Regions from separate parts of the Rhizobium sp. SVR5-9E genome, predicted to be linked through region 1. Evidence: predicted binding sites of a transcription regulator. Region 1 holds the regulator's gene; each other region holds the start of a gene.
What was found. The regulator PhoB, encoded in region 1, activates phosphate uptake and scavenging genes when phosphate is short. The targets are predictions, from matches to a motif close to TGTCATNNANCTGTCAT.

Region 1 (5,097 bases):
CCCTGGCGGAAGACGAGCGCCACCTCACGCACGTGCTCAAGGAAGCCCTCGGCAAGAATGACGTCGAGCACTGCGCTGCCGACCGCCATCGCAAGCGGATTGCCGCCGTAGGTGGAGCCGTGGGTGCCGACCTTCATGCCGGAGGCTGCCTCCGCCGTCGCAAGGCAGGCGCCAAGCGGGAAGCCGCCGCCGATACCCTTTGCGACCGCCATGATGTCCGGTGTGACGCCGGACCATTCGTAGGCAAACAGCTTGCCCGTACGGCCGACACCGGTCTGAACCTCGTCCAGGATCAGCAGCAGGCCCTTCTCGTCGCAAATCTGGCGCAGCGCCCTCATGAACTCGTTGGTCGCCGGGCGGATGCCGCCTTCGCCCTGTACCGGCTCGATGAGGATGCCGGCGGTCGCGTCCGTGATGGCGGCTCGGACTGCCTCGATATCGCCAAAGGGAACCTGGTCGAAGCCCGGCGACTTCGGGCCAAAACCCTCCAGATACTTCTCCTGGCCGCCAGCAGCGATCGTCGCCAGCGTGCGGCCATGGAAGGCACCTTCAAAGGTAATGATATGGAAGCGCTCGGGATGGCCCTTGGAATACTGATATCGGCGCGCCGTTTTGATCGCGCATTCGAGCGCCTCTGCCCCTGAATTGGTGAAGAACACCTTATCGGCGAAAGTGACGTCCGTCAGCCGCTTTGCAAGCGCTTCCTGCCCGGGAATTTCATAGATGTTCGATAGGTGCCAGACCTTGTCGGCCTGCGCCTTCAAAGCCTGGACGACGTGCGGATTGCTGTGGCCGACCGACGTCACGGCAACGCCTGCCCCAAAGTCCAGATAACGTTCGCCGCTTTCGGTTATCAGCCAGACGCCCTCACCTCGCTCGAACCGCAGAGGGGCACGAGAATAGGTGTCATATAGCGGCGCGGCTTCAGCCATGGCGCGGTCTCCTGTCGAGGTTGGGGCAACCGGACTCCGGCTAAAAACCGGGTCCAAAAAATTAAAAATGCCGCCTTTCGGCGGCGAGTGACACTATTTACTTTTCGCACTGCAATGTCAACAAACTGCGAGTTTACCGCGTGCTGCAACATAAAGCCAAAGGAACTTATTTTATTAACAGCTAATGTTGCAGAAATGACTCGCACGGCCAGCAAGTTGGGGAAAACTTGAAATTCGATTCATCCGGATTCCCGCGACTCTTGTCACGGAGTCAGCCTCACACTAGGTTAAAACTCAATTACTAGACTGCATGCGGCGGAACTAGTCACCAAAATTAGTCAAGCGTTTCCTGCTTCGGACACATCCGAGGCAATGGTGAGGGATTCTGCCTTCACAACGCTAATCGGAGACAGGGCATGAACTGGACAGACGAGCGTGTCGAAAAACTCAAGAAGCTTTGGTCCGAAGGGCTGAGCGCGAGCCAGATCGCCGCACAGCTCGGCGGCGTGAGCAGAAACGCAGTCATCGGCAAGGTCCACAGGCTTAGCCTTCCCGGCCGCGCCAAAGCCGGCGGCACTGCGACGACGGTGCGCGCGCCGAAGCGCAATACCTCGGCTCCCCGCGCGCCGAACTATGCCTCGCGGATTGCAACCCGCACGGTCACGCGCCAGTTGGGCGCGACGATGCTCAAGGAAGAGATCGAAGTCGACCTGATGGCGGAAATGGAATATCGTCCGGCCGCGAACGTGGTCGTACCGATTTCCCGCCGTCTTGGCCTGACCGAGCTTACTGAACGCACCTGCAAGTGGCCGGTCGGCGATCCGCTGAAGGATGATTTCCATTTCTGCGGCTGCGAAAGCAACGACTCTTCTCCCTATTGCAGCTACCATCAACGCCTGGCTTATCAGCCGGTCAACGAGCGCCGCCGGGCAGCCGCCCGCGCAAACTAAGCCGGATAAGAGACAAAAAATAACGGGCCTCGCGGCCCGTTTTTTATTTCCTCATGGGAGCGGCAATCAGGCTTCCATCGAATATCCAGCGCCGCGGACCGTGCGGATGACATCCTGCATGTTGGAGAAGTTCAGCGCCTTGCGCAGGCGACCGACATGGACATCGACCGTGCGCTCGTCGACGTAGATGTCGTGGCCCCAGACGCCGTCCAGAAGCTGGGAGCGCGAGAAAACGCGGCCGGGCGACGACATCAGGAACTCCAACAGGCGGAATTCGGTCGGGCCGAGCCGGACTTCGCGGCTCTTGCGATGAACACGATGGGTCTCGCGGTCGAGCTCTATGTCACCGCATTTCAGGACCGTGGAGAGGACCTCGGGCTTGGCGCGGCGCAGCATCGCCTTGACGCGGGCAACGAGTTCAGGTGTCGAGAACGGCTTGACGACATAGTCGTCAGCTCCGGTCGAAAGACCGCGCACGCGCTCGCTCTCCTCGCCGCGGGCTGTCAGCATGATGATCGGCAGACGCTCGGTCTCCGGCCGCATCCGAAGGCGGCGGCAGAGCTCTATGCCGGACACGCCCGGCAGCATCCAATCCAGGATCAGAATGTCCGGCGTCCGTTCCTGAAGGCGTATCTCGGCCTCGTCACCACGCAGGATGGTATCAACTTCAAAACCTTCGGCTTCAAGATTATAGCGAAGGAGCACGCTGAGTGCCTCTTCGTCTTCAACGACTGCAACTCTCGGGATCATTCGATTACTGTCTCCTGGGGGCCGGATTCGGAGGTTATTCCGTTACCGCGCCGACGGTGTTGGCGGTATCGTCCTTCGGACGCTCGCCTTCCGGCTGGGCACCGGTCGCCATGTAATAAATGGTTTCGGCAATATTGGTGGCGTGGTCACCGATGCGTTCGATATTCTTCGCGCAGAAGAGAAGATGCGTGCAACTGGTGATGTTGCGCGGATCCTCCATCATGTATGTCAAAAGCTCGCGAAACAGCGAAGTGTACATCGCATCGATTTCTTCATCGCGCTCGCGGATCGACTTGGCCTTGTCGGCCGCTCGGCTCGTGTAGACGTCGAGCACTTCCTTGAGCTGGACGAGCGCCAGTTCGGAAAGGTGCTCCAGGCCGCGCGCGAGCTTTCGCGGAACGCCGGCGCTCTGAACGGCGATGACACGCTTGGCAGTGTTCTTGCCGAGATCGCCGACGCGCTCGAGATCAGCCGCGATGCGAATCGAGCCCATGATTTCGCGAAGGTCGGAAGCCATCGGCTGCCGGCGTGCAATCGTGACCACCGCCTTTTCGCCGATCTCGCGCTCGGCATGGTCGAGGATCACGTCGTCCGAGATGACCTTCTGCGCCAAGGCGGTATCGCTATTCACCAGCGCTCGGACAGCGTCCGATACCATCTGTTCGGCAAGTCCGCCCATCTCCGAGATGCGGCGGGACAGGAATTTGAGATCGTCGTCGTACGCAGAAAAAATATGTGTCGATGCCATGGGGAACGTCCTTGATTGTCTCTACATTTCTGACGCCAAAGATCAGCCGAAGCGGCCCATGATGTAGTCCTGGGTGCGCTGATCGTCCGGATTGGTGAACATCTTGTCGGTATCATTCTCCTCGACGAGATTGCCGAGGTGAAACATAGCGGTTCGCTGCGAAACACGGGCAGCCTGCTGCATGGAGTGCGTCACGATGACGATCGTGAAATTCTCGCGCAGCTCATGGATCAGCTCTTCGACCTTCGCGGTGGCGATCGGATCGAGCGCCGAGCACGGCTCGTCCATCAGAATGACTTCGGGGCTGACGGCAACGGCGCGGGCAATGCAGAGGCGCTGCTGCTGGCCGCCGGACAGCCCGGTGCCGGTTTCGTGCAGGCGATCCTTGACTTCGTTCCAAAGGCCGGCGCGCTGCAGGCTGTGTTCAACGATCTGGTCCAGATCGGCCTTCGACTTCGCAAGACCATGGATGCGCGGACCGTAGGCGACGTTCTCATAGATCGACTTCGGGAAAGGGTTCGGCTTCTGGAAGACCATGCCGACGCGAGCACGAAGTTCGACGACGTCGATATCCGGATCGTAGATATCGTCGCCGTCGAGAGTGATTTTGCCGGTAACGCGGCAGTTGTCGATCGTATCATTCATACGGTTGAGACTGCGCAAGAAGGTGGACTTCCCGCAGCCGGACGGGCCGATGAGTGCGGTAACGGTGTTTTCGCGGATGTTCAGCTTCACGTCGAAAAGCGCACGCTTGTCGCCATAGTAAACCGAGACGTCCTGGCCGATCATCTTGTACGGGATCGTATTCATTCGTTTGTCCAGAGCCTTCTCAACTGCTGCTTCGGTTAACATGTTCATGAATATGTACTCCGTTTACCAGCGACGCTCAAAGCGACGGCGCAAGAGAATGGCTCCAAAGTTCATGACAATCAGGAACAGGAGCAAGACGATGATGGCACCAGAGGTGCGTTCGACGAAGGCGCGTTCTGCTTCGTTGGCCCACATATAGACCTGCACCGGCAGCGCCGTGGACGGATCGAGCGGGGTGGCCGGCGCACTTGCAACGAAGGCGACCATGCCGATCAGGAGAAGCGGCGCCGTTTCGCCAAGCGCGTGCGCCAGGCCGATGATCGTGCCGGTCAGGATGCCGGGCATCGCCAGCGGCAGGACGTGGTGGAACACCATCTGCATCTTCGAGGCGCCGAGGCCAAGAGCAGCCGCGCGGATCGACGGCGGCACGGCGCGCAGCGCGGCACGGGTGGCGATGATGATCGTCGGCAAGGTCATCAGCGACAGCACCAGGCCGCCAACCAGCGAAGCCGAACGCGGCAGGCCGGCGAAATTGATGAAGACGGAGAGGCCGAGCAGCCCATAAACGATCGACGGCACGGCCGCGAGGTTATTGATGTTCACCTCGATCAGATCCGTCACCTTGTTCTTGGTGGCGAATTCCTCAAGGTAGATCGAGGCGGCAACGCCGATCGGCAGCGAAAGAACCAGAACGATCAACATCAGGTAGAGCGAGCCGACCAGAGCCACGCCGAGGCCGGCAGCTTCCGGGCGGCTGGAATTGCCGTTGGTGAAAAGGCCGGTATTGAACTTCTTGAAAAGCGCACCGCTTGCCTTCAGTTCGTTCATCCAGCCGACTTGCTTGTCGTTCACCTTGCGGTTTTTCTCATCAACAGAGAGATCGATCTGCCCCTTGTTGGCGCTATCG
Region 2 (5,097 bases), on a different contig from region 1:
GCACGCTCATGCCATGCTCGTGCGATGCCTTGGCGGCATCGAAGCTCGTCGGGAACTCCGCAAGGCGCACGCCGTTTTCGATCGCCTCGTCGACATGGGCAAGCGTTGCGTCGTCGTGGCTCGCAACAGTTATCCCGCGCTCCTTGCAGACCTCTGCAATCGCGGTGCGGTGCGGAGTCGAATTGCGTGCCGATTCGCCGAGGCGCTTCTCGATGAACCGTGCGAACTGTTCGTCCGAAAGGCCGCGCTTCTTCTGGTAGTAGAAGATGTACTGGTCCATCGTCTGGAACTGGCGCTGGCCCGGCGCATGGTCCATCAGCGATACGAGGCGGACGTAGGGATCATTTTCGAAGTCGACGAAATGTTCCAGCACGTTATCGGCCGAAACCTCGCAGCGCAGGTGGATCAGGTGTTCAGCGCGAAGCCGGCCTTGCTCCTCGGCCTTCTGAATGGCGTCGGCCATGTCGCGCATTTCACCATGCTCGAAACCGCCGTCTTCGTCCGCGCCCATGCGCAGGCAGTCGAACACCGTCGTGATGCCTGAAGTGACGATCTGGGCGTCATGGGCCTGGATGGCAGCCGTCTTGTTCCAGCGCAGGCCCGGGCGCGGCGAATAATGGCCCTCGAGGTGGTCGGTATGAAGTTCGACAAGGCCGGGGATCAGGTAATCGCCTTCGAAATCCTCTCCGATTGCCGAATTGCCTTCAGAAATATCGGCAATCTTGCCGTCGCGGATCAAAAGCGAGCCGTCGACGATCTCGTCCTCAAGGACGATGCGTGCGTTGGAAAGGACAGTCTCTCTGGTCATATCGTCGACTTTCAACGTTCGGCGCCGGCAAGCGGCAGCCAGGAATGAATTTTAAACGGCCCGCCCCGCTCTTCCTCAGTGAAGACCGTAAGGCTGGAAATGGAAAGCGGCCGGCCCGTGAAGGCGGCAAAACGTCTTTCCAGGATCGATCTCATCAGCGTCGAGCGCTCTTCTGGTACCTGCCCCGTCAGCGTCATGTGGAAACCGAAGTCCTCCATTACATAGGGATAACCCCACCGCATGAGGTTGGCGCGCTGGCTTTCCGTCAGCTTTTCCGGATTCCTCCTGGCAATGTCGGCTTCAGAAAGGGATGCCCGAAACGGCTCGAACGATTTTACCACGCTTGCAGCGAAATCCTGAAGCGGCGTATGCGGAGAACCCGGGACGAGCGCAAAGAACCGGCCGAGTTGACCGAGGATGAGTTCAGGAATTTCAAACGCCGGCGTGCGGGCGGCGAAATCTTCGACGACAGCCATGAAGTCTTTTTCGGTTACCGAGGAGGCAAGTGCAAAAGGTGCCTTGATCGTCGCATGAAAGCCGTAGCGGCGGGGGTCCGCCGTCAGCTCGAACTGTTCGGCGGCTGGCATCCCTTCTTCTTCAGAAGCCGGATAAGTTTGGCCGGTAAATGCATCGCGACCGAGCCAGATCGAAGCCGCACCGGTCAGGGGATCGTCCTTCGGCGGCGTGAAATAGAGTGCGTAACGCAAGGTCTTGTCCTGAAAATATGTTCAAGTCGGGAGCCGCAATGTCAGCGATTTGGCAGCGCCCCGCAAGCAGGCTCCCGGCTAAAAGATTTCCATGACAGAATGATGATGGCGCGGTGGCGCCAACATCTTTTTTAAGGCGTCTTCGTGCCCATCAGACGATGGCGGAGCGCATTCGAGGCGCCATCGAACAAGAAGATGACGATCAGGATGAGGATCACCATGTAGGCGACGTTTTCCCAGTTGGCGTTGGTGCGCATCGCTTCCCAGAGCTTGAGACCGATGCCGCCGGCGCCGACTGCGCCAATGATCGTCGCGCCGCGCACATTCGATTCCCACTGGTAGAGCGTCTGGCTGACGATGACGGGGATGATCTGCGGGACAACGCCGTAGCGGTGCTCCAGCACAGTGGAGGCCCCGGTCGAGCGCACGCCTTCGCGCGGCTTGTTGTCGATGTTTTCGAGGCCTTCGGAGTAGAGCTTGCCGAGCGTGCCGGTCTCCGTGAGGAAGATCGCACCACTGCCGGCAAGTGGCCCGGGACCAAAGGCACGGGTCAGGAAGAGCGCCCAGATCAACATGTCGACCGAGCGCAGGAAGTCGAAGAAGCGCTTCAGAACCTGATTGAGCGCGCGGCTCGGCGTGATGTTGCGCGCTGCGAGGAAGGCAAGCGGGAAGGCCGCTACAGCGCCAAGCAGAGTGCCCAGAAACGCCATGACGATGGTCTGGAAGAGCTTGGTCCAGACGTCGCCGTGCTGCCATGCGCTGTTGTTCCAGATGTTGTCGAAGGCGAGCGACAGGTTGGACTGCTCGGGATCGATCCGCGGACCAGAAATGATGAGGCCGATCACCTCGCTCGCCGGCTTGTCGAAGAAGGGTGAGTGCGTGTCGAACACGAAGTTCGCCCAACCGAGGAAGCGTTTGCGAACCTTCACGCGGTCGGCCGAGATGCTGACTTCACCGGCAAACCCCAGGTCTGCAAGAACGTTGTCATCATAGACCGTCATCCATGACGGGATCTCTCCTTCGACCTTCAGAGCACCACCGGTAAAGTCGACCGGAACGGTGATCCCGTGCGCCGCGATGATCGTCTGGGTCTTGGAGATCGTGACCGTACGGCTGGTGCCGCTGACGGAAACAGTAAGGCTGCCGTCGGGATTGTTCACGACCCAATCGGGATGCGGATCGTCACCAAGCGGCGAGAAGCGCGGGTATTTGATGGTGATCTTGTCGCCGGAAATGCGGAATTCCGGCTGAACATCGTAGCTCACCCACTGGCTGAGGTAGATCCCGACACGCTCCCAATGGGCTTCGGCGATCATCTTCGGCAGATCAAAGAACCAGACCGCGTAGATGCTGTAGAGCAGCGCTCCGATGAAAAGCATCAAGCCGCCGAAACGTTGCCGGAAGGAGCGATGGAGAACCTCCGGGTACCGCGTTTCGATCTCGTGCATACGGTTTGCGTCGATCACCGTCATGGCAGCCTCAATGTTGCAGGAGGAAAGCGTGCTCGCCGACGAGACGGCGGCGGAGCCAGGCGGAGAACTGGTCGACGGCGACGATGGTCACGAAGAGCAGCAGAACGAGAGCGACGGTCTTTGCGCCGAACCCGCGCGAGATCGAAAGTTTCAGCTCCTCGCCGATACCGCCGCCGCCAACGGCGCCGATGATCGTCGAGGCGCGCACATTGATCTCGAGGCGCAGCAGCGCATAGGAGGCGAAGTTCGGCATGACCTGGGGCATGGCACCGAAGCGCACGCGCTCGAACCAGTTGGCGCCCACCGCCTTCATGCCTTCATCCGGCTTCATGTCGATGTTCTCGACGACCTCGTAGAAGAGTTTTCCGAGCGCACCGATCGTGTGCAAACTGACCGCAATGATCGCCGAGATCGAGCCGATCGAAAGGATTGCCGCGAAAAGACCGGCAATGACGATTTCCGGAAAGGCGCGCAGGAATTCCATGACGCGCTTGGTCGCGATGCGCGGCAGCCAGGAAGGCGTCATGTTGCGTGCGGCGATGAAGCTAAGCGGCGTGGCGAAAATGAATCCGATCAGCGTGGAAACGAGCGCGACGTTGATCGTGGTGATCATCAGCTCGAAGTATTCGGGAATATAGAAGTCGCCCCAGACATAGACACGGCCTTTGGCGAAGTTGAATTCCTCGCCACCCTTGTCGTTGGGGCTCGCTATGTCGAAAAGCGCGCGCCAGACATCGTCCCAGTCCTTCGGAATGAGCCAGTTCAGGAAGTCGAAGAGATGCGGCAGGCGCTCGAAGAAATGCCCGGCATTGCTCTCGTCGGCGAAGCGGACGGAAGCCACGAAGGCGACGAACAGAACGAGCAGGCCGAGACCCGTGTAGAGACGGCGGCGCGCCACCATCTTGCTCCAGGCGTCGCCGATGTCCTTGGCGCTTGGTTGAGCGCCTCGCATGTCGGAATGGGGATCGGCAAAGGTCATGGCATCTTCCGCTCGCTCGCAAGAAAAAGGGCGGCCACGACTGGCCGCCCCGCATTCATACTGGTCGATCAGCCGCCGATGGCAGCCTTACGAACGTCGATAACAGCGTTATAGAAGTCCGGGGTAACCTTGGAGTAGCCCTTGAAGTCGCCGCCTTCGAGAGCGGAGAAGCACTTGGCATCCTTTTCCGGAAGCTTCAGGAAGAAGTCCGTGAGCTTGGTCTGCCATTCAGCGCCGAGAGCGTTGCGAACGACGAGCGGGCCGTTCGGGATCAGCGGCGAACGCCATACTTCAACCAGCTTGTTCGGGTCGACAGCGCCCTTGTCGACTTCCTTGCGGAACGTGCCGGAGGTGTAGCCGTCCATGAAGTCGCCGAGGCCCGAGGAGTCATCGACCGCAACGTCGACCTTGCCGTCATAAGCAGCGAGCAGATTGTTTTCGTGACCGCCGTTAAACTGCGTGGAGGCGAAGAACTTGTCGTTCGGCTCGCCCGTGGTCTTCGGGATCTGCGTCAGCGGAACGAGGTAACCCGAGGTGGAGTCCGGATCGGCGTAGCCAAGCTTCTTGCCCTTGGCGTCCTGGATGGTCTTGATGCCGGAGGACTTCAGGGCGAGACCGATCGAGTAGTAGCCGGTCGAACCGTCAGCCTGCTGAGTGGTCAGGATCGGGGTAACGGCGTTCGGGTCCTTGATGGCGACGGCCGCATAGCCGGAAGCGCCGAGTTCGGCGAAGTCGAGCGTGCCGCCGAGCAGGCCCTGGATGACGCCGTCATAGTCGGCGGCCGGGAACAGCGACACCTTCTCGAAGCCGAATTCCTGCTTCAGGTGATCGGCAAGGCAGGCATAGTTGCGCAGGCGATCGGTTTCGTTTTCCCCGCCGAGAATGCCGACGCGGAATTCCTTGAGGTCCGCAGCAGCGGCAGAGCCGGCAAGCGCCAGAAGCGCCGTGGCGGCAAAGAGTGCTTTCTTCAACATTGGTCTCTCCTGATTGACCGGTATTCCGGTCGTCTTGCTGTTACGAAGAAGTGTGCCCTTGACGCGGGCGCTCGATCGCGGCCGTCCCGTTCAGAGACCGGCCAGCGCCAGCGGTTGCAGGCCGGCGGATGCTTGAGCCGCGGCAGCCGCGGGAATA
Region 3 (5,097 bases), on a different contig from region 1:
TTCGATCAAGGCGGCGTCTCCGGCAGGCTCCTACCTCATCGGCAACGGCGTCGGCGTTGCGGACTTCAACCAGTACGGCACGCGCCGCGGTAACCATGAAGTCATGATGCGCGGCACCTTTGCCAACATCCGTATCCGGAACCACATGCTGGGGCCGAACGGCAAGGAAGGCGGCTACACCATCCACTATCCGTCGAAGGAAGAGGAATCGATCTACGACGCTGCCATGAAGTACAAGGCAGAGGGTGTTCCGCTGGTGATCTTCGCCGGTGTCGAGTACGGCAACGGCTCGTCGCGCGACTGGGCTGCGAAGGGCACGAACCTTCTCGGCGTGAAGGCTGTCATCGCCCAGTCGTTCGAGCGCATCCACCGCTCGAACCTGGTCGGCATGGGCGTCATCCCCTTCGTCTTCGAAGAGGGCACGACCTGGCAGAGCCTCAACCTCAAGGGCGACGAAATCGTCACCATCGAGGGCCTGGAGAACATCAAGCCGCGCGAAAAGAAGATCGCCAAGATCACCTACAGTGACGGCACGGTGAAGGACGTTCCGCTGTTGTCGCGCGTCGATACGCTTGATGAGGTCGTCTACCTCAACAACGGTGGTATCCTGCAGACAGTTCTGCGCGACCTCGCTGCCTAATTATTAAGGCGCATTGTAGATAGTGGCCGCCGGAGAGGGCTCTTCGGCGGCTTTTCCTTTGTGGCAAGGAGGTTCACGCCGTTGTGTTCCGGCTGTGGGAGCGGCGGGGGATGTCTCACCCCTTCGTGACTTTTCGTTTGTAGCCGGAAAGACTATTCGTACGGTGATAAGACAGAACCTGCGCCTCGAAATGGCTGCCGGGCTCTGAAGAAGGGGTGCAGGTGAATGTCCGCGCGTTTTTTGATTTCGCTGGTTGCCAGCGTGGTGCTGGCCACGCCGCTTTATGCACAGGACGGCAAGCCGAAAGGCGTGATTGAGCTGTTTACATCCCAGGGATGTTCTTCCTGCCCTCCCGCCGATGCCGTGTTCCGCAAGCTTATAGGCCAGGACAACGTGATCGCCCTCGCCTATCATGTGGACTACTGGAATTATCTCGGCTGGACGGACACGCTGAGCTCCAAGCAAAACACTGACCGCCAATACGGTTACGCGCGGATGCTGGGACGCAGCAACGTCTATACGCCGCAGGTGATAGTGAACGGCCGCGACCATTTGGCGGGGGCGGATCTCTCTGCCATAAACAACAAGATCGATACTTTTTCAACGGAAGGCAAAGGCCTGATGGTGCCGGTCGAGGCGCAGATGCGCGGCGACCAACTGGAGATCAAAGTCGGCGCAGGCGAGGGTAAAGCCAACGTCGTCCTCGTCTATTTCGACAAGGAAAAGACGATCGACGTCGAAAAAGGCGAAAACAGCGGCCAGAAGATCTCCTATCTCCACAGTGTCAGCGATATCGAAACCGTGGGGATGTGGAACGGCAAGGCGACGAGTATGACGCTGCCTGCGACGGTCATGGAGAAGGCGGGACTGGAAGGTTGCGCGATCCTGCTTCAGTCCGCAACGGCGGACGGCGATCCAGCCGCGATTCTTGGCGCGACAGTCATCATGGCAGGCAAGAATATCTGATTGTTTTCTTCTGCTGAGAAGCGGTTGAAAACAGGGCGGCCCGGCTGGTCGTATTCGGGGCTGGGGTTAAGGTCGATACGCTCAGCCGGGCCTTTTGGCGCTGGCGCCAAATCAATTGAGTGAACTTCTCCCGGAAATGAGGCGCTGTTTTGACTGAAATACGGCGTTCGGGAGATTGCACAGCATATGTTGAATGTGATGGGCTCCACACTTGCAATTTGAGATGGCTCGGGCAAACTGTCGTCTCCCTGTCACAACCGGAGGCCTGGGAGACTGATGGCAGATCAGCCGGATTTGCGGCATGGCGACGCCCATGCCGCCGATAACAGGGTCGTCGTCGATCTAAGGGAATACAGGCAGAGCAAAGACCCCTTGCCAGTGACTTTTAATCGTCGGGAGCTGGATGCCATTTTGTGGATTTACGGAAGAATGGTCGGCGAGGGCGAGTGGAAAGACTACGCGATCGACCATTTGAAGGAAAAAGCCGTCTTTGCCGTCTTCAAGCGTTCAGGAGAGATGCCGCTTTTCCGGATCGAAAAAGATCCGAAGCTTGCTGCCAAGCAGGGTGCCTATTCGGTGATCAACACGAACGGTATGATCCTGAAGCGCGGTCATGACCTGCAGCAGGTCCTGAAGGTCTTCGACAAGGTGCTCAAACTCGTCGAGAAGTGACCGTATCAACCTTTGAACAGCGTCCCAGGGTAGACTGACGGATCGGGATCACTGGCTTTGCCATCGCCGAGCGGCCGCTGCATGATCATCGTATCCAGCCAGCGGCCATGTTTGTACCCCGTGCCCTCCAGCAATCCCTTGTCTTCAAAGCCCAATGTGCGATGGAGCGCGATCGAAGCAGGGTGGGCGCCGCCAATGACCGCGATCATCTGGCGGAAGCCGAGTCCGGTGCAGCGTGAGATCAGTTCGCTGAGCAATGCGCTGCCGATGCCGAGGCCACGGGCGGCAGGGGCGAGATAGATCGAATCCTCGACCATCCAGCGATAGGCCGGCCGGGTCCGGAAGGCTGAAGCGTAGGCATAGCCGAGCAGCGTTCCGCTCTCATCGATTGCCGCGATATAGGGGTATCCAAGGCCGGTATTGGCGAGGAAACGGGACGCCATCTCATCTTCCGAGGGCGGCGTGATTTCGTAGCTCGCCACCCCATTGAGGACAGAGTCGCGATAGATTTCGGTGATTGCGGGAAGGTCGGAAGGTGTCGCGTCACGAAGGGAGAAGAGCATTGCGTCGGCCGGTGATTGAGAGGCGCTCCTAGAAACCATTCCGCCACTCGAGGCGCAACAAAAAAGGCGGCCGAAGCCGCCTTTTCCGATATGTCGTTGCCTCTTACTTGCGGTCGCCCATGAACTGCAGGAGGAACATGAAGAGGTTGAGGAAGTCGAGGTAGAGCGTCAGCGCGCCGATAATCGCCTTGCGGCCGGCAACGGCAGCGCCATCGGCTTCATAGTACATTTCCTTGATCCGCTGCGTATCATAGGCGGTAAGGCCTGCGAAGATCAGAACGCCGATCACGGAGATCGCGAACTGCATTGCGGAGGAGGCCAGGAAGATGTTCACGATCGACGCGATGATCAAACCGAAGAGACCCATGATCAGGAACGAGCCCATCGCCGACAGGTCACGCTTGGTCGTGTACCCATAGAGCGACAGCGCGCCGAAGGAAGCGGCGGTCACGAAGAAGGTCTGCGTGATGCTCGACTGGGTATAGACCAGGAAGATCGACGACAGAGACAGACCGACCAGTGCGGCGTAGACCCAGAAGGTCGTCTGCGCGGCGCCCACGCTCATGCTGTTAATGCGGAAGCTCAGGAAGAAGACGACCGCAAGAGGCGCAAGGATCACGACCCAGCGCAGGGGCGACTGGAACAGGAGCACGCCGAACTGCGTGAGCTGGTTGTCCTGAACAGCAAAGTTGAATCCGAGATAAGCGGCCACACCCGTGATCGCCAGACCCAGCGCCATCAGGTTGTAGACCTTGAGCATATAAGAGCGCAGGCCCTGGTCGATCATCTCGCCAGTTTGCACTCGGCTTTGGTAGTTATTACGAAGGTCAGCCATAGTTTCCTCTTAAAAGCTCCGATGGAATACGGTGTCGGGCTGTACTGCCCAGGCGCCGCTGCGGAGCTCCAGCTTGCCTGGCTACAATATGAGCCTTTCGCGCTTTCCAAACAAGTGTCTTGCAACCCCGGATCGGGTTAAATCAGCGTAACGTGAAGGGATTTCGTCGATCGTCTGTTTCAGAGTTCGCGCAAAACGGGTGCCGCCTTCTGACCGAGAATTCGCCAGGTGCCGATCAGCCCTATGCCGACGGTCAGGACCAGCGCGGTCACCAGCGTGAGGACGGCAACATCCGGCAGGAAGGTCGAAGGCATGTGCATGATGCGGCTGACGATGAACCAGGCAGCGATTCCCCCGGCAATCAACGCGAAAATGGCGGTTGCCATGCCGAGGATGAGATATTCATAGCTGAAGGCGCGAATGAGCATTGCCCGCGTCGCGCCGAGCGTCTTCAGGACGACCGCGTCATGTGTCCGTGCCCGGTTGCCGGCGGCAAGAGCACCTGCAAGCACGAGAATGGAGGAAATGAGCGCAACGGAGGCTGCAGCGCGGATTGCAGTTGCAAGCTGGGCGACGAGCGTATTGACGATGTCGATCGCATCCTTGACGCGCACCGTCGTAATCGTCGGGTAGGTATTGGTGACGGATTTGAGGATTGCCGCTTCTTCGGCAGGGGTCGCCGAGGGGTCGGTGAGCGTCGCCAGCCATGCATGGGGAGCGCCGCGGAACGTATTCGGCGAAAACACCATGACGAAATTCATCGAAAGGGATTCCCAATCGACCTTCCGAAGATTTGCAATCTTCGCCGTGAGACTGCGCCCCAATACGTTGACGGTGACGGTATCCCCGATCTTTAAGCCAAGTTCCTTGGCTTCCTCCGAGGAAAATGAGACGAGCGGCTCGCCGCTGTAATCCTTGGGCCACCAATTCCCCTCTGTGAGCAAAGCGTTCTCCGGTATGGATTCGGAATAGGTGATGCCGCGGTCGCCGCGCAGCACCCACTGGCCGCCCGGCGGCACCTGTATCTTGGCCACGTCCTTGCCGTTCAGCGCCAAAATACGGCCGCGCATCATCGGAACTTCGACGAGCTTTCCTTCCGGCGCCTGCTTGCCGACCAGATTGCGGAAGTTCTCGACCTCGGCGCTTTGAATGTCCACGAAGAAGAAGTTCGGTGCGCCTTCGGCCATGCGGCCGGTCAGCTGCCGGCGGAAATTGCCGTCGATCAGCGTCAAGGTAACCAGCAATGCAAGCCCGAGACCGAGCGAGAGAACGACCGAAGGCGTCAATGCACCGGGGCGATGGATGTTGCCGATCGCCAGCCTCAGCGCCGGCGAATTGACGCGCGGGCTGCGCTTGGCGAACCAGGCAATCAGCGCCGCCACGCCACGCAGGATCACGAAGGCGAAGATAATGGCGCCGAC
Region 4 (5,097 bases), on a different contig from region 1:
GGCCGGAGCCCAGCCATTCGACGCCGCCGAGGTCCGCCGGTTGCGCCAGGTTGCGCGTTTTGCAGCAGCCCCCTTGGCCGCCTTGGCCGCGCGGTCGGAACTGGCAACGCTGCTCGAGGCCTATCTCGGCCGGCGCAGCGCCGCCCGCGTGCAGGCCGGCGCGCTGGGCCGCGGCACCGGAGAGACCATCCATGCCGTGCTGCTCTGTGCCGATCTGCGCGACTTCACCGCCTTGTCCGAGGCGACGGAGCCGGCGGCAATGATTGCTGCCCTCGACGCCTGGTTCGAGCGCGTCACCGGGGCGGTGCACGCGTTCGGGGGCGAGGTGCTGAAGTTCATCGGAGACGGCGTGCTGGCGATCTTCCCTGTCACCGGCGTTCCAGGCGACGCGTGCGAAGCGGCGCTCCGCGCGGTTGCCGCCGCCCGCGCCGGCATGGCCCATCTCGATGCGGCACGGCAGGCGCAGGGACTGCCGCCGCTGCCCTTTGGCGCGGCCCTGCATTTCGGGGAGATGCTGTGGGGCAATATCGGCGCGGCCGACCGGCTGGATTTCACTGCCATCGGCCCGGCGGTCAACCTGGTGAGCCGGCTCGAAGGGCTGTGCAGGCCACTTGGCCGCAGCGTACTCATCTCCGGCGCGGTCGCTGCGGAGACGACAACGGCGTTGATTCCCTTGGGCGAGCACTTGTTGCGCGGCATTGCCGAACCCTGCGCGGTCTTCACGCTGCCGGAGGATTGAACTTCGTCAGCCAGGGTCGAGCGGTTCAAGCCCCTTTCGCCGCCAGCGCAGCGTTCAGGTGCTGGACGTCTTCCCGCAACGCGGCGATCTCGGTCAGAACGCGCATGTCGATCTTCTGGTGCAGCGACAGAACCTCCAATTCGGATTTGAGGTTCACCTCGTAATCCTTGGCCGCCTCGAAGCGGTCGCGCTCGGCTTGCCGGTTCTGCGACATCATGATGATCGGCGCCTGGATGGCGGCGAGCATGGAAAGAATCAGGTTCAGGAAGACGAAGGGGTAGGGATCAAAGGCGCCCGTCACGAGAATGATCGTGTTGATCACGGTCCAGATCGCCAGGAAGGCAAGGAAGCAGATGATAAAGGACCATGAGCCGCCGACCCTTGCGATGCCGTCGGCGACGCGTTCCCCGAAAGATGCCTCAGCCGCAATAACCGCGTTGACATCCGTAGAGATGATCTTGCGCTCGTGCGCCCTCTTGAGAATTCGCTTTTCGATATCGCCGAGGTCCTCGATTGGCTTGTCGAAATGCAGGTGAACGAAATCCGAGAAATTATGCATGCCTGGCTCCGATACGTGATCGTTTTGGAGCCAGTATTATACCTCGCGGCCAAATTGCAATGCGGCCGGTTTCAGACCGTCACGAGCCCCTGCTTGCTAGCAGGTCGTACTGCGGGAAGAAACGCTCCAGCGTCCGCGCCTTGCCGAACATGATGTCGTGCTGCAGGTAGCGGTAGTCGCGCACCAGCGGATCGAGCTTCTTCTGATCGAGCACCCAGTCCGGCGTCACCTTGTTGTCACGTGTCGCGAGCTGGTAGCGGTCTATGATGTTGTATTTCTTCTGCACGCGCCCGAGGAGGCCTGTGTAGAAGGGGTGCTCGAAACCGGCGAACTTGAGGAGATTATAGGGGATCAGCGAGGGGCTGATCGTGCCGACATTCTCCTTGACGCCTTTCCTGTTGGACCAGATGACCAGCGGCGTTTCATGTTCGCGCTTCATGACGTCGAGCGAAGCCCTGCGTGTGGCCACCATATCCGGCATGTAGCCGGCGCTCATGTAGGTGTTGCCGAGCGGTGGCAGATGGTCTCCCCAGAGGACGATGATCGTTTCGCGATTTCGCTTCGACGCCCAGTCCATCAGCTTCTTCAGACTGTCGTCAGCTTCCTTCACGCCCTGCGTATAGGTCGCAAGCGTCGCGCGGTCGGCGTCGGGGATGTTTCCGTGGATGTCGATCGTGTTGCGCGCATAGCGGCCCGGCTCATAGGGCCCATGCCCCTGCAGGGTGACTGCGAAGAAGAAGAATGGCTGATCGAGGCCGTCGCCCTCGCGCATGATCTCCTTCATCAGGGAGTCGTCGGAGGCAAAGAGGCCGCGCTTTTCCATCGGCGGCATCGTCTCTTCGGTGCGGAATTCCTCGAAACCGAAATCCTTGTAAACCTGATTGCGGTTCCAGAACCAGCCACTGTAGGGATGCAGTGCCCGCGCCGTGTAGCCTTGCCCGCGGAAGAACGTCGCAAGTGACGGGACGTCGTGGCGGAGATACTGCTGATAGGGGATGCTGCCATAGGGCAGGAACGCGTTCGAAAAGCCGGTCAGTGCTTCAAACTCGACATTGGCGGTCATGCCGCCGAACTCCGGCGAAAACACGTGCCCGGACTGCATGGCACGGATATTCGGCATCGGATCGGCGCTGAAGGAAACGTTCGTGAGCCGCGTGGGGTCCCAGAACGACTCGCTCATCAGCATGATGACGTCCGGCTTTTCCCGCGGGCCGGCCAGGTAGCCGAAATTGCGCGCGGGGATCGCGTCGAGCGCCTCGGCGTTGAGACCGGCCGGGACGGCGACATCCGCCATTGGGACATTGAAGAGGAAGGCCAGGATGAAGCCGTTGTTGCGGTAGTTCTCCTTCTGGTCCCACATGATCGGCACGACCTGCAGGCGGTCGCGGATATAGGAATACTGCGAATAGTCCATCAGCGAGCAGAAGGCGGCGATGACAGGCACCCCGAGGCAGAGGCGCCGCAAGCGTGCCTGCGCGGAGAGCTTCGGGAAGTTACGCCAGGCATAACGCCATGTCAGGAAGAGACCCGCAACGGAAAGCGCAAGGCCGATGACGAGCGCTACGGCCATCCACGGTCTGTCGCGCACCATCACCGGCAGCAACTCCATGATCTGCCGGGTGAAGAGCACGTCCGACGGATAGAACGGATCGGAGAGAAAGTGCTGCTTCTGGTTGGAGACGAAAGCAGGGATCACGATAAGCGGTACCAGGATGAATACGGACTGGTAGCGCCGTCCGAATGCGGCATCGAGGGTCAGCATCACGATCGCCAGCATGGCGACCGTCGTCATGCCGGGCCGGGCTGTCGATGTCAGGAATTCGCCGACATCGGTGAGCGTGCCGCGGGCGATCCATTCGACGCTAATCGTGCTGAGGAGGGCAACGGATAGGGAAAATGCTATGCCGATCGCCGCGCGTGCTGTGGGAGATTGCACGCTCGACCCGAAACCAGCAACTCTTCGTGCCTGCGCGGACTTCAATACCAACGCGATCAACGTCAGACTCCAATGTCATAAAAGCTTCATCTCAATGTCACATGTCCGTCATGAACGGTAGATGAACCCTGACGTTCCGCAATGGTTTCGCTTTTTTGCCCGACTTAGTCCGCGGCTTTTCATGGCACGGCGATTGCAGCGGCAGCCGGTGCGCGCTAAATGAATGACATGACACAGGAAAACGCGCCTTTGAATACGCTCCACATTGCCGTTGCCCAGTTGAACCCGACGGTCGGGGATGTGGCCGGAAACCTTGCCAAAGCCCGCGAAGCACGCGCCGACGCGGCCCGCCAGGGCGCGCATCTCTTGCTTTTGACGGAGCTTTTCATTTCCGGCTATCCGCCGGAAGACCTGGTGCTGAAGCCGGCATTCTTGAGAGCCTGCCAGAAGGCGGTCGAAGACCTCGCGGCCGACACCGCGGACGGCGGGCCAGGCGTCATCGTCGGCTTCCCGCGGCAGGGCGAGACCGGGCGCCACAATTCCATCGCGGTTCTCGACGGCGGCAAGATCCTGGTACTGCGGGACAAGGTCGACCTGCCGAACTACGGTGAATTCGACGAAAAGCGCGTCTTTTCGGAAGGAACGATGCCGGGACCAGTCAATTTCCGCGGCGTGCGTCTCGGCGTGCCGATCTGCGAGGAGATCTGGAACGATCTCGGCGTGTGCGAAACGCTCGCCGAAAGCGGCGCGGAAATCTTGCTCGTCCCGAACGGCTCGCCCTACTATCGCGGCAAGGTCGACGTGCGCCATCAGGTGGCGCTGAAGCAGGTGATCGAAACGGGCCTGCCGCTGATCTTCGCCAATCAGCTCGGCGGCCAAGACGAGCTCGTCTTCGACGGCGCGAGCTTCGCCTTCAACGGCGACAAGACGCTCGCCTTCCAGATGAGCCAGTTCGAAACGGCATTGGCCGTCACCACTTGGAGGCGCGGCGAGGACGGATGGCGCTGCGCCGAGGGTCCGATGTCGCGCATTCCCGAACTCGACGAGGCCGATTATCGTGCCTGCCTGCTCGGGTTTCGCGACTACGTGAACAAAAATGGCTTCAAGAACGTCGTGCTTGGCCTGTCGGGCGGGATCGACTCGGCCATCTGCGCAGCGATTGCGGTCGATGCGCTCGGCGAGGAGCGCGTCCGCACGGTCATGCTGCCTTACCGTTACACCTCTGCCGATTCGCTGAAGGATGCGGCGGATTGCGCCAAGGCGCTTGGTTGCCGTTATGACATCGTGCCGATCGAGGAGCCGGTGAAGGGCTTTACCGCGGCGCTGTCGGAACTCTTCGAAGGTACGGATAGCGGCATCACCGAGGAAAACCTGCAGAGCCGTGCACGTGGCACGATCCTGATGGCGATCTCCAACAAGTTCGGCTCGATGGTCGTCACGACCGGCAACAAGTCGGAAATGTCGGTCGGCTATGCGACCCTCTACGGCGACATGAACGGCGGCTTCAATCCGATCAAGGACCTCTACAAGATGCAGGTCTATGCGCTGGCGCGCTGGCGCAACAGCCACGTGCCGCCGGATGCGCTGGGTCCTTCGGGCGTGGTGATCCCGCAGAACATCATCGACAAGGCGCCGTCCGCCGAGCTTCGTCCCGACCAGACGGACCAGGATTCGCTGCCGCCTTATCCCGTGCTGGACGACATTCTCGAATGCCTGGTTGAAAAGGAGATGGCGGTGCGGGAGATCGTCGCGCGCGGACACGACGTCGAGACCATCCACCGCATCGAGCACCTGCTCTATCTCGCCGAATACAAGCGCCGCCAATCGGCTCCGGGCGTGAAGATCACCAAGAAGAATTTCGGA

Region 2: the regulator PhoB is predicted to act here: its motif matches at 1,607-1,623, upstream of ACPYOJ_RS07500 (DUF1045 domain-containing protein).
Region 3: the regulator PhoB is predicted to act here: its motif matches at 1,845-1,861, upstream of ACPYOJ_RS14665 (DUF2794 domain-containing protein).
Region 4: the regulator PhoB is predicted to act here: its motif matches at 3,308-3,324, upstream of ACPYOJ_RS03025 (LTA synthase family protein).

The regions. Positions count from the first base shown of each region.
Region 1 is NZ_JBNDHS010000021.1:9,556-14,652, reverse strand. It holds gene ACPYOJ_RS12560 (acetylornithine transaminase) at 1-932, opposite strand, end outside; gene ACPYOJ_RS12555 (GcrA family cell cycle regulator) at 1,349-1,882, shown strand; gene phoB (phosphate regulon transcriptional regulator PhoB) at 1,949-2,632, opposite strand; gene phoU (phosphate signaling complex protein PhoU) at 2,667-3,380, opposite strand; gene pstB (phosphate ABC transporter ATP-binding protein PstB) at 3,423-4,238, opposite strand; gene pstA (phosphate ABC transporter permease PstA) at 4,254-5,097, opposite strand, start outside.
Region 2 is NZ_JBNDHS010000009.1:92,482-97,578, forward strand. It holds gene ACPYOJ_RS07495 (alpha-D-ribose 1-methylphosphonate 5-triphosphate diphosphatase) at 1-808, opposite strand, end outside; gene ACPYOJ_RS07500 (DUF1045 domain-containing protein) at 820-1,515, opposite strand; gene phnE (phosphonate ABC transporter, permease protein PhnE) at 1,647-2,987, opposite strand; gene phnE (phosphonate ABC transporter, permease protein PhnE) at 2,995-3,966, opposite strand; gene phnD (phosphonate ABC transporter substrate-binding protein) at 4,035-4,940, opposite strand; gene phnC (phosphonate ABC transporter ATP-binding protein) at 5,031-5,097, opposite strand, start outside.
Region 3 is NZ_JBNDHS010000027.1:1,222-6,318, forward strand. It holds partial or broken gene ACPYOJ_RS14655 (aconitate hydratase) at 1-640, shown strand, start outside; gene ACPYOJ_RS14660 (DUF1223 domain-containing protein) at 866-1,606, shown strand; gene ACPYOJ_RS14665 (DUF2794 domain-containing protein) at 1,883-2,278, shown strand; gene ACPYOJ_RS14670 (N-acetyltransferase family protein) at 2,284-2,841, opposite strand; gene ACPYOJ_RS14675 (Bax inhibitor-1/YccA family protein) at 2,945-3,676, opposite strand; gene ACPYOJ_RS14680 (ABC transporter permease) at 3,856-5,097, opposite strand, start outside.
Region 4 is NZ_JBNDHS010000003.1:104,058-109,154, forward strand. It holds gene ACPYOJ_RS03015 (adenylate/guanylate cyclase domain-containing protein) at 1-739, shown strand, start outside; gene ACPYOJ_RS03020 (DUF1003 domain-containing protein) at 765-1,298, opposite strand; gene ACPYOJ_RS03025 (LTA synthase family protein) at 1,378-3,300, opposite strand; gene ACPYOJ_RS03030 (NAD+ synthase) at 3,463-5,097, shown strand, end outside.